3 regions of the Pseudoalteromonas sp. SS15 genome follow, and region 3 is predicted to be linked to each of the others. Evidence: predicted binding sites of a transcription regulator. Region 3 holds the regulator's gene; each other region holds the start of a gene.
The links. The regulator FliA, encoded in region 3, starts transcription of late flagellar genes. The targets are predictions, from matches to a motif close to CTAAAGNTNNNNNNNNNNNNGCCGATA.
Positions count from the first base shown of each region.

Region 1: the regulator FliA is predicted to act here: its motif matches at 1,362-1,388, upstream of AAEU28_RS12270 (VC2046/SO_2500 family protein).
Region 2: the regulator FliA is predicted to act here: its motif matches at 1,719-1,745, upstream of pomA (flagellar motor protein PomA).

Region 1 is NZ_JBMMUD010000005.1:234,009-237,285, forward strand. Features, by position in the region: gene AAEU28_RS12260 (SulA-like leucine-rich domain-containing protein) at 1-294, shown strand, start outside; gene AAEU28_RS12265 (YchJ family protein) at 309-767, shown strand; gene AAEU28_RS12270 (VC2046/SO_2500 family protein) at 806-1,327, opposite strand; tRNA gene AAEU28_RS12275 (tRNA-Tyr) at 1,440-1,524, shown strand; tRNA gene AAEU28_RS12280 (tRNA-Tyr) at 1,544-1,628, shown strand; tRNA gene AAEU28_RS12285 (tRNA-Tyr) at 1,657-1,741, shown strand; gene AAEU28_RS12290 (M48 family metallopeptidase) at 1,768-2,439, opposite strand; gene AAEU28_RS12295 (ion channel) at 2,524-3,277, shown strand, end outside.
Region 2 is NZ_JBMMUD010000002.1:365,980-369,256, forward strand. Features, by position in the region: gene AAEU28_RS05940 (flagellar motor protein MotB) at 1-797, opposite strand, end outside; gene pomA (flagellar motor protein PomA) at 799-1,566, opposite strand; gene AAEU28_RS05950 (exodeoxyribonuclease VII small subunit) at 1,893-2,135, shown strand; gene ispA ((2E,6E)-farnesyl diphosphate synthase) at 2,145-3,032, shown strand; gene dxs (1-deoxy-D-xylulose-5-phosphate synthase) at 3,138-3,277, shown strand, end outside.
Region 3 is NZ_JBMMUD010000008.1:79,331-82,607, reverse strand. Features, by position in the region: gene AAEU28_RS16300 (chemotaxis protein CheA) at 1-304, opposite strand, end outside; gene AAEU28_RS16295 (protein phosphatase CheZ) at 320-1,093, opposite strand; gene cheY (chemotaxis response regulator CheY) at 1,115-1,498, opposite strand; gene AAEU28_RS16285 (RNA polymerase sigma factor FliA) at 1,537-2,247, opposite strand; gene AAEU28_RS16280 (MinD/ParA family ATP-binding protein) at 2,274-3,134, opposite strand; gene flhF (flagellar biosynthesis protein FlhF) at 3,127-3,277, opposite strand, start outside.

The DNA of each region.
Region 1 (3,277 bases), on a different contig from region 3:
CAAGGTTGGACACTGCTAATTGCACCTGACCATATCCCAAATAAAGATATGCTTGAGGCCAGCTCAATAGACTCAAGTAAATTATTAGTGATCAGAAAAAAGCACATCGTTGATTTAGAATATGTACTAAATTCAGCTTTAAATAATGGCAATTTTGCAGCGGTTATTACATGGACTGGTATTACGAATTCAGAGCTGCTTTCGCAAATGCACTTAAGCCAAACAGATATCTCGCTATACTGTTTTACTGAAACCAGCAGCAAAGCGTGTACAATAGAGCGTATAGCAAGTTAATAAAAGATTTTCTTATGTGTTACTGTTCTAACACTCAACCTTATGAATCATGCTGCAATGTATTCATTACAAAGCAAAAGTTACCTGAAACAGCAGAGCAGCTTATGCGCTCTCGTTACAGTGCTTATGCGACTAATAATGCACAATATATACTCGAGACTTATGCCAAATCTGAGCAAAGCAATCACAGCCTTGAAGACATCGCTGCATTCGCTTCATTTGCCACCTTTATCAAACTCGAGATCGTCGCAACCAAAACTGAACCTGAGTTTGATTATGTGGAGTTCAAAGCACATTATTTGGCAGATGGAAAACATTGCCAAATACATGAGGTTTCAAGATTCTTTAAAGAAGAAGGTGCATGGCGTTACTTAGATGGCCAATTATATGATGTGCCTGAGTTAAAAGTATCTAGAAATGATCCCTGCCCCTGCGACAGTGGCAAAAAATTTAAGAAGTGTCACGCTGGCTGATTTAAACCTCACTCAAGTTCACTCATTATCATCTCGCATTAGGCGGACAACTGAACCGCCTGTTGCATTTCACCGCTAGCTAATTGGTCATAAAAACCCGCTGCATCTATTTTGGGTTTATCTATCTCTAATGCGCCAGCTCTTTGAGCGAAAATTTTAGCCTGCACAGTAGGTTCACAATTATCAATAATAGCTAACTCAATGTGTTTCTTATCGTCTCTGATATGTAAAGGTTCTGGCGAAAGACAATTTCTTAGCCTTAATTCTGTAAGTCCCTGCTCATGAAGTAAATGGCTATTGTTTTCACCTATGGTCATATCATAAGTGTTGGGAGCCGTTTGTTGCTGCGGACCAATTTGAAGTTCTTTTTTTAACGCATCTTCGCTCTTATCTGGCTCAATTAATTCTGATTCAGGTAAATGAAATTCACTGAAGTCGAGAGCGTTTGGTGAAAGCATAGCCAAACAAAGCGCAAAGTCAGCACGACGTTCTTGTGCCACGCTTTTTGCTAGCGTGTCACCAAGCTGATGCTCCTTGTTTAAAATGCGCTCTAATTGCATAGAGTTTCACCGATTATTTAAAAAGTTATATTTTTATCGGCATTTTTTAAATTTTCTTTAGTTGTTTTCTTTACTTAATAAAAAACTTTGTTATTATCAGCGCCGTTGTTTAGGAGGGGTTCCCGAGCGGCCAAAGGGATCAGACTGTAAATCTGACGGCTCTGCCTTCGCTGGTTCGAATCCAGCCCCCTCCACCATAACAACACTCTACAACTTGGAGGGGTTCCCGAGCGGCCAAAGGGATCAGACTGTAAATCTGACGGCTCTGCCTTCGCTGGTTCGAATCCAGCCCCCTCCACCAAGTTGTAAAAAAATTAGATATCCCCTGTGGAGGGGTTCCCGAGCGGCCAAAGGGATCAGACTGTAAATCTGACGGCTCTGCCTTCGCTGGTTCGAATCCAGCCCCCTCCACCATCTCTTTCTAATTAAATCATTTTATTTCATTCTATCATTAGCGCTTTACCATTCTTGTTAAACCATAATCTTGCTGACTTATAATCTTGATAGTGCTTTTCAACAAGTTGCCAAAATAATTTGCTATGTGCCAGTACATGACAATGTGCTAGCTCATGAACAATAACATAATCAATCATATGCTTTGGCGCCCCTGCAAGAAGGCAATTAAAAGTTAGCGCTTTTTTACTGCTACAACTTCCCCAGCGACTTTTATACTCCCTAATTTTCACTGCTGAAACATGACAATTCATTTGCTTAGACAATCGCTCTAAGCATAACTCTAGATAACTAGAGAGCAAATCTGTCAGTAATTCAATGATCGCTCTCCTGAACTTAAACCTCTCTTGGCGCAGAACTTCTGGTAAATATAAAAACCGGCTCTCATGATCTAATACAGACTTGTTTATATCTGAAAATTCAATCTTGTAAACTGAGCCAAAAACCAATAGTGACCTTGTTTGCAATGGCTTTTGTTTATTAGGCACAAGCGCTAGTTTATGCCTTTGTGCATGCACCCAGTCATTTTTGCTCTTTAGCCAATTTTCTAGAGCAACTTCACACACGTTTTCGGGGGCTGTCACGACCACTTGCTCAGGTGTGACTTTAATTGCAACCGTCTTTCTTCGTTTACTAAGCTTTAATTGATAATCAAACATTTTTAAGAATTTTTTTTACTTCACATTCAAAGCCATAAATTTACTGCTACCTTTAGTGTAATAAGACTATAAAGGGGTTAATTTATGAAAGATAAACCTACTTGCCAATATCAATCTCCTGATGGTCATCGCTGCCGAGAAATCGATATGGGCTCTGGTCTTTGCTTTTGGCATGACGCAAAGTTCGATAAAAGTGGGCTTGAATTATCGCAAAAACTAGAACGTTATGCCAAGCGTGGTGGGCTATTGCAAGGTTTAGAATTAAAAAGAGCCAACCTAGAAGGACTAAACCTTGTTAAACATAATGATCATACTGGTTACGACTTATCATATAGCAATTTTTATCGTGCGAATTTAAGAGGCGCGCACTTATTTAACAACAAAATTGAAAATGCCTCTTTAATGAAAGCAGATCTGCATGATGCCAATTTACATTGCTGTAAGCTTTCAAATTCCAACTTATTGGGTATAAAGCTAAACAATACTCGGATCGATAATATAGATTTAAGTGGTAAGTTACAGCAAGAAAATGAGGCAAGCTTAGCGGCCAAAGAGAAACGAACAGAAGATGCCGCTGATTTCTTCTTACAATCTGAAGAGACATACCGCACACTTAGAAAAGGCGCTGAGCAACAAGGTCTTTTTGAAATGGCAGGTAATTATACCTACAAAGAGCTGCGTATGCGTCATTATCAATACCCAACTCATTCAAAAAAACGCTTTATGAGTGCGGCTGTTGACCTACTCTGCGGTTATGGTGAAAAACCCGCAAATGTGATCCGTTTCAGCCTTTCAATGATTGTATTTTGCGCACTGATGTACTTCCTGTTTGGCATCA
Region 2 (3,277 bases), on a different contig from region 3:
ACAACAACCATTCTATTTTTATCAAACCCAGGGGCTTTCACCATTTCACTTGCCACGGCAACCGCACGGGTTGCAGATAAATCCCAATTATTAGAATAAAGCTCATTGGTCACCTGAAAATCATCAGTATGACCTGATACAGTAATTTCTCCTGGCACATCTTTTAAAAGCTCAGCGATTTCACGAATGATCGGTTTAAACTTTGGCTGTAAAAATGCACTACCAGAAGGGAAAGCACCATTTTCTTGAATGCGAATAATGATCTGTTGTCCAAGAGATTCAAGTTCTATTGCGCCATCCATGATTTGCTTTTCCATTTGCTGAGCAATTTTCTTCACCAATTCATTCACCTGCTCTTGATCGGCTGCCGAAATGGCCTGCTCCATAGATTGCTCTTGTGAAGTACTTTGCGATTCGCCACCGCGCTTATTACCGCGTTGCTCTTGACGACCACCTGCTGAGGCCTCATCACCTGCCTGGAACTCCAACATTTGCTGCGTCATCTCTACCGTCTGCTGTTGGATAGTTTCGATGGGAGTTGGCTCAGGTTTACCAGGTGTGAACTCCATAGCTATCACACTGGTACCCTTGGGGATGTCTTTTACTTCGATTTTATTTTGCACACCAAAAGCAAACTTCATAGAACCTGCTATTTGTTTGAATTTCAACACGTCCATTTCAGAGAAAGCCAACAGCAGAACGAAGAAACACATCAAGAGTGACATTAGATCAGCAAATGTTCCCATCCAAGCGGGTAGCCCGGGGGGGGGACATTTACATTCTTGTTCGTCTGACATACTACTCCTCCTTGTCGCTGCCGCGTTTCGACTCAGGTAGGTAGTTCTTCAGAATACCTTCGATTACTTTCGGGTTTTGACCATCTTGAATACCCAAAATTGCATCCAAGATTAAGCGTTGATTTTGTTCTTCTTCATCTTTACGCAATTCAAGTTTCGCCTGAATAGGAATAGCAACTACGTTCGCAAGGAACGCACCATATAACGTTGTAAGTAGTGCTACCGCCATTGCAGGACCAATCGCTTTTGGGTCATCCATGTTTGATAACATGGCTACTAGACCAATTAGCGTCCCGATCATACCCATCGCAGGGGCGATGTCTGCCAAAGATTTAAATAAGTTAGCGCCTAATTCGTGTCGAGAGGTAGTGAGTGAAATATCTTTTAATAAAGTGGCGCGTACAACGTCAGCATCATGACCGTCTACTAACATATCTACGCCCTTGCGCATAAAAGCATTGGGTATTTCGGCTTCTTCCAAAGCCAAAAAGCCACCTTTACGAGCCGAGTCAGCCAATTCAACTGCTTTCTCAATAAGCTCTTCTGGAGATTCAATCTTGAACATAAAGGCTTTGCCAACAACTTTACCAATGCCTAAGAATTGGCTCATGGTGAAGTTCGAGAGTACGATGAAAATAGAGCCACCGAATACAATGACGGTAGATGGGCCATCACCAAACATGGCCAAGTCACCATTACTACTCATGAACATCGCCATGATGACCAAACCTATTGCACCTACTATTCCGATAACGGTTGCTAAATCCACTATCCCCTCCAGAGAATACTTATCATTACTTTTTTATTATGACACTCGAAGTCAATTTTTTGAGTGGCAACTACAAATATCATGCTTAATTCGAATATTTGCAAACCTTGTGCCTATGTTACAGTGAAAAGCCTAGCTTTCAGTAAGACTTTTATCGGCAACATCTTGAATATCTTAACTCAATTACGTTGTTAAAATTCGATTAAAGCCCACATAAGGCAAAAAATAAACCGATCCACCACGATTGCCAGTAACAAGCTTTGACCTGAGTCGCTAATCCTCCTAAAATTGCTACCTCTATAATAAATTGCTGGGCAAGATGTACTATGGCTGCAAAAAAACCTGAAAATCTAAGTTTTGAAGAAGCAATGGCCGAATTAGAAGGCATTGTACAGGCTATGGAACAAGGTAGTCTGACTTTAGAACAATCTTTAAAGCAATTTGAACGTGGTGTTCAATTAGCCAATGCGTCTAATGAAAAGTTAAGCAGTGCTGAGCAAAAAGTCTCAATCCTGATGGGCAATGACCCTGAGACACCAGTAACACCAATGCCAAATCAATTAGATTAAGACCCCGCAGTGAACTTATTCGAGCATATAAATACGGCACAAAACCGTTTAGATAGTTACATCAGTAATTACTTCTCTTTGCCATTAGATACCGATGAAACCGTAAAATCAGCAACTTTCTACAGCATCAATAATGGCGGTAAAAGATTAAGGCCCTTTTTGGTTTACACTGTAGGCAAACTGTTAGGTGCTAAAGAAGCTGACCTTGATGTCGCCGCTGCTGCGATTGAATGCATTCATAGCTACTCATTGGTCCACGATGACTTACCGGCTATGGACGATGATGACTTGCGTCGAGGCAAACCGACTTGTCATATTGCTTATGATGAAGCACAGGCAATTTTAGCAGGCGATGCGCTACAAACCTTAGCGTTTGAATTTTTAAGTGAACATGAATTTTCAGTACCGGCAAAGCAACAAATCAAGATGATTAACACGCTTGCCGTTGCATCTGGATTGCAGGGTATGGTGGGCGGACAAGCCCTTGATATTTCAGCGACAGAAAAGTCAATTACCCTTGCAGAGCTTGAACGTATTCATCGACTTAAAACCGGCGCATTGTTAAATTGTGCAATTAAGTTGGGCGCCTTGTGCGCTACGGATGTCGAGTCAGAAATAATTACTGCCCTCGATATATATGGTAAAAATCTTGGCCTCGCTTTTCAGGTACAAGATGATATTTTAGATATCGAAGGTGATACCGCCGTATTAGGAAAGCCGCAAGGCTCAGACTTAGGTAATCACAAGTCAACTTATCCGGCTTTGCTTGGACTAGATGGTGCAAAACAAAAAGCACATCTATTGGTCGAAGATGCTCTGTCTGCACTTGATACAATACCTCATAATACCGATGTATTGGCAGAGCTTGCGAAATATATAATTGAGCGTGATCACTAATACGCTTTCATGACGTATTGATGACGAATAGAACAAAATTTATAAAAATTAAGTAAACCTTTGTATATAATCGGACAAGGTTTGCGTAGGACACATGTTGAAAGAATGAAACTGGACAGTAGCAAGTACCCATTACTCGCCTTGGTTGATGAACCGGCGCAATTACGTCAATTACCACAGCCCCAACTGGGTAAGCTGAGCGACGAATTAAGAGATTACTTACTTAATTCGGTTTCGCAGAGCAG
Region 3 (3,277 bases):
TTTCATTGATGGTATCTAGGGACTGAAGAATGACGTCCATCAGTTCTGGAGAAACAGAGCGTTGCCCTTGTCTTAACACGTCAAAAACGTTCTCCGCGCCATGACATGCGTCAACAAGCTCAGTCATACTCAAAAAGCCTGCACCACCCTTTACAGTGTGAAAGCCTCTAAAGATTGCATTTAATAATTCTTTATCTTCAGGGTTATTTTCTAGCTCAACAAGCTGCTCAGATAACAACTCTAATATTTCACCAGCTTCAACAAGAAAGTCTTGTAATATATCTTCATCGACTTCAAAGCTCATGTACACACTCTCCTATTAGAAGCCTAAGCTCGACAATAAATCGTCGACCTCATCTTGATTAGATACGACATCTTCTCTAGATTCTGCATTCATTATCGGACCTTCAGGCCCAGATATCTCTGCAGGATCTATTTCAGCAATCTGAACCTCTTCAATATTTTCTTTTTGTTTTGATTGAGGTTCTTCTGCTGTACCAAATACAGTTAGTAAGTGGATTAAACTGTCTTCTACTTCTCTAACTAATTCGATAACACGTCGAATGACCTGACCTGTTAAGTCTTGATAATCCTGAGCCATTAAAACATTGGTCATATGCCCTTGAAGTTCATCCGTAGTTGCTTGTGAGCCTTGCATAAACTTATCTAAATCATGACAAAGAGATTTGAATTCACCAAGCTGGATATCACGTCTCATGAGTCTATCCCAAGTTGGTTTTATATCAGATAAATCGTCTGCAAGCTGCTGCGCGAGAGGCAAACTTGCTTCAACTGCATCCATCGTTTTATTAGCTGCGTTTTCTGTCATTTCCATGACATAATTCAAACGTTCTTTAGCATCAGGTAAGGCTTCTGTCGTCAAATCAGCAATGCGTGTATCAAGCTCAAAATTTTTCAATGACTCGTGCAGTTGGCGAGTCAATTTACCCACTTCAGCAAAAAGTTCGGATTGCTCCTTACTAGCCGCCTCCATGATCAACTTATCTGCTTTATCTTGCTCGCCTTGCTCAAGATAAGTCACCAGTTGCTTAGCTTGCTCAAGTGTTATTTGAGGCACAGAAGGTGCTGACATCCGCCTCTCCTTCTTAATTATCTAGCCTAAACGTTCAAACACTTTTTCTAGTTTTGTTTTAAGTGTTCCAGCAGTGAAAGGTTTTACAATATAACCATTTACACCAGCTTGCGCCGCAGCAACAATTTGCTCTTTTTTCGCTTCAGCCGTGACCATAAGTACTGGAATATGCTTAAGGCTGTCATCTGCACGTATAGCACGAAGTAGATCGATACCTTGCATACCTGGCATATTCCAGTCCGTGACTACGAAGTCAAATTCTTGATTCTGAAGCATAGGCAAAGCTGTGCTGCCGTCGTCTGCTTCTTGTACATTTGTAAAACCTAAGTCTCTAAGCAGGTTTTTGATTATTCTTCTCATCGTAGAAAAATCATCAACCACAAGAATTTTCATGTTTTTATCCAAAACATCCTCCAGTGAGGTTTGAACCTATTATTATTACTCTAATTGACCCAGTCATTGATTTTAGCCCTAAGCCTGATCATTGCCTGCCCATGAATTTGGCTTACTCGAGATTCACTAACATCGAGTATTTGCCCTATTTCTTTTAAATTCATTTCATCGTTATAGTAAAGAGATAAGACTAGCGCATCTCTTTCGGGTAACGATTGAATCGCCGTTAGCAACGATTCGTTAAAGCGTTCATTTTTAACGTTATTGAACGGTTTGTCTAGCGCTAAATCATTGTTAACTGGAGTGATTACATCTTCATCAACCCCCAAATCTTCAATTCCAATGATTTTACTTGCATTCACATCATGTAGAATATGATGGTACTCATCCAGAGTAATATCAAGTTTTTCAGCGATTTCAGTGTCTTTTGGCTCTCGACCTAGGGTGCTTTCTAGATTAGCAATTGCTTCAGCAACCATGCGACTATTCTTATGAACACTTCTTGGTGCCCAGTCTCCACGGCGAATTTCATCTAACATTGCGCCTCGAATTCTTATCCCCGCAAAAGTTTCAAAACTTGCGCCCTTACTTGCGTCAAAGTTTTTACTGGCTTCAATCAAGCCTATCATGCCTGATTGTACAAGATCGTCTAACTGAATATTTGCTGGTAAACGTGCCAACAAATGGCACGCCACTTTTTTGACAAGACCGGTATGACGCTCTATCACTCTATTAAGGTTGTCTGTAGTTTGATAGCCCATCGCTTTACCCATCGATGACGACATAGTTATCCGTTGACTAGCTGTTCAATAAAAAATTCTAAATGACCAGAAGGTTGATGTGGTATTGGCCATTTAACTGCTTTACTCGCTAACCCTCTAAATGCAACCGCTGCCGGAGAATTTGGAAATAACTCAACAATGGTTTTCTGACGACGAGAAGATTTACGCATGTTTTCATCAAACGGAATGGTTGCAACTAATTCTAGTGCAACATCTAAGAATCTGTCAGTAACTTTAGAAAGTTTAGCAAAAAGCTCCTGCCCTTCGCGTAAGCTTCTAACCATGTTAGCAACAATTTTAAAGCGGTAAACGCCGTGCTCACGACTAAGCACCTTAATGAGTGCGTAAGCATCTGTAATAGAGGTCGGTTCATCACACACAACGACCATCACATCTTGTGCTGCACGAGAAAAACTAAGAACCATGTCAGAGATACCCGCTGCGGTATCGACAATTAAAATATCAAATTCTGTATTTAGCTCGCTGAATGCGCGGATGAGACCTGCATGCTCTGCAGGCGTCAATTCAACCATATTTTGCGAACCTGAGGTAGCCGGTACAATTTTAATACCAGCAGGACCTTCAACTAAGATCTCATCTAACTCACACTCACCCGATAGGACATGAGACAAGTTTTTTTCTACTCTTAAACCAAGCATCACGTCACAATTTGCCAAACCTAAGTCAGCATCTAAGACGAGTACTCTGTTTCCTTGCTGACCAAGTGCAATAGCCGTATTTAATGAGACATTGGTTTTACCAACCCCTCCTTTACCACCCGTTACTGCAATTACTTTTACGCCATGGTTGCCATTTTGATTCATTCTACGCAGGCCACTTGCTTGATCTAATACTGTGTTAATCATACATTCCTACTGTCTGAGACGCTACAGGTACACGTCGCGAATGTTGTGCTTTTATTCTCTTTAAATACAATTGCTCAGCCTTTTTGACCATTTTATGAGCATTTGCTACACGAATGTCTTCTGGCACTCGTTGACCGTTAGTA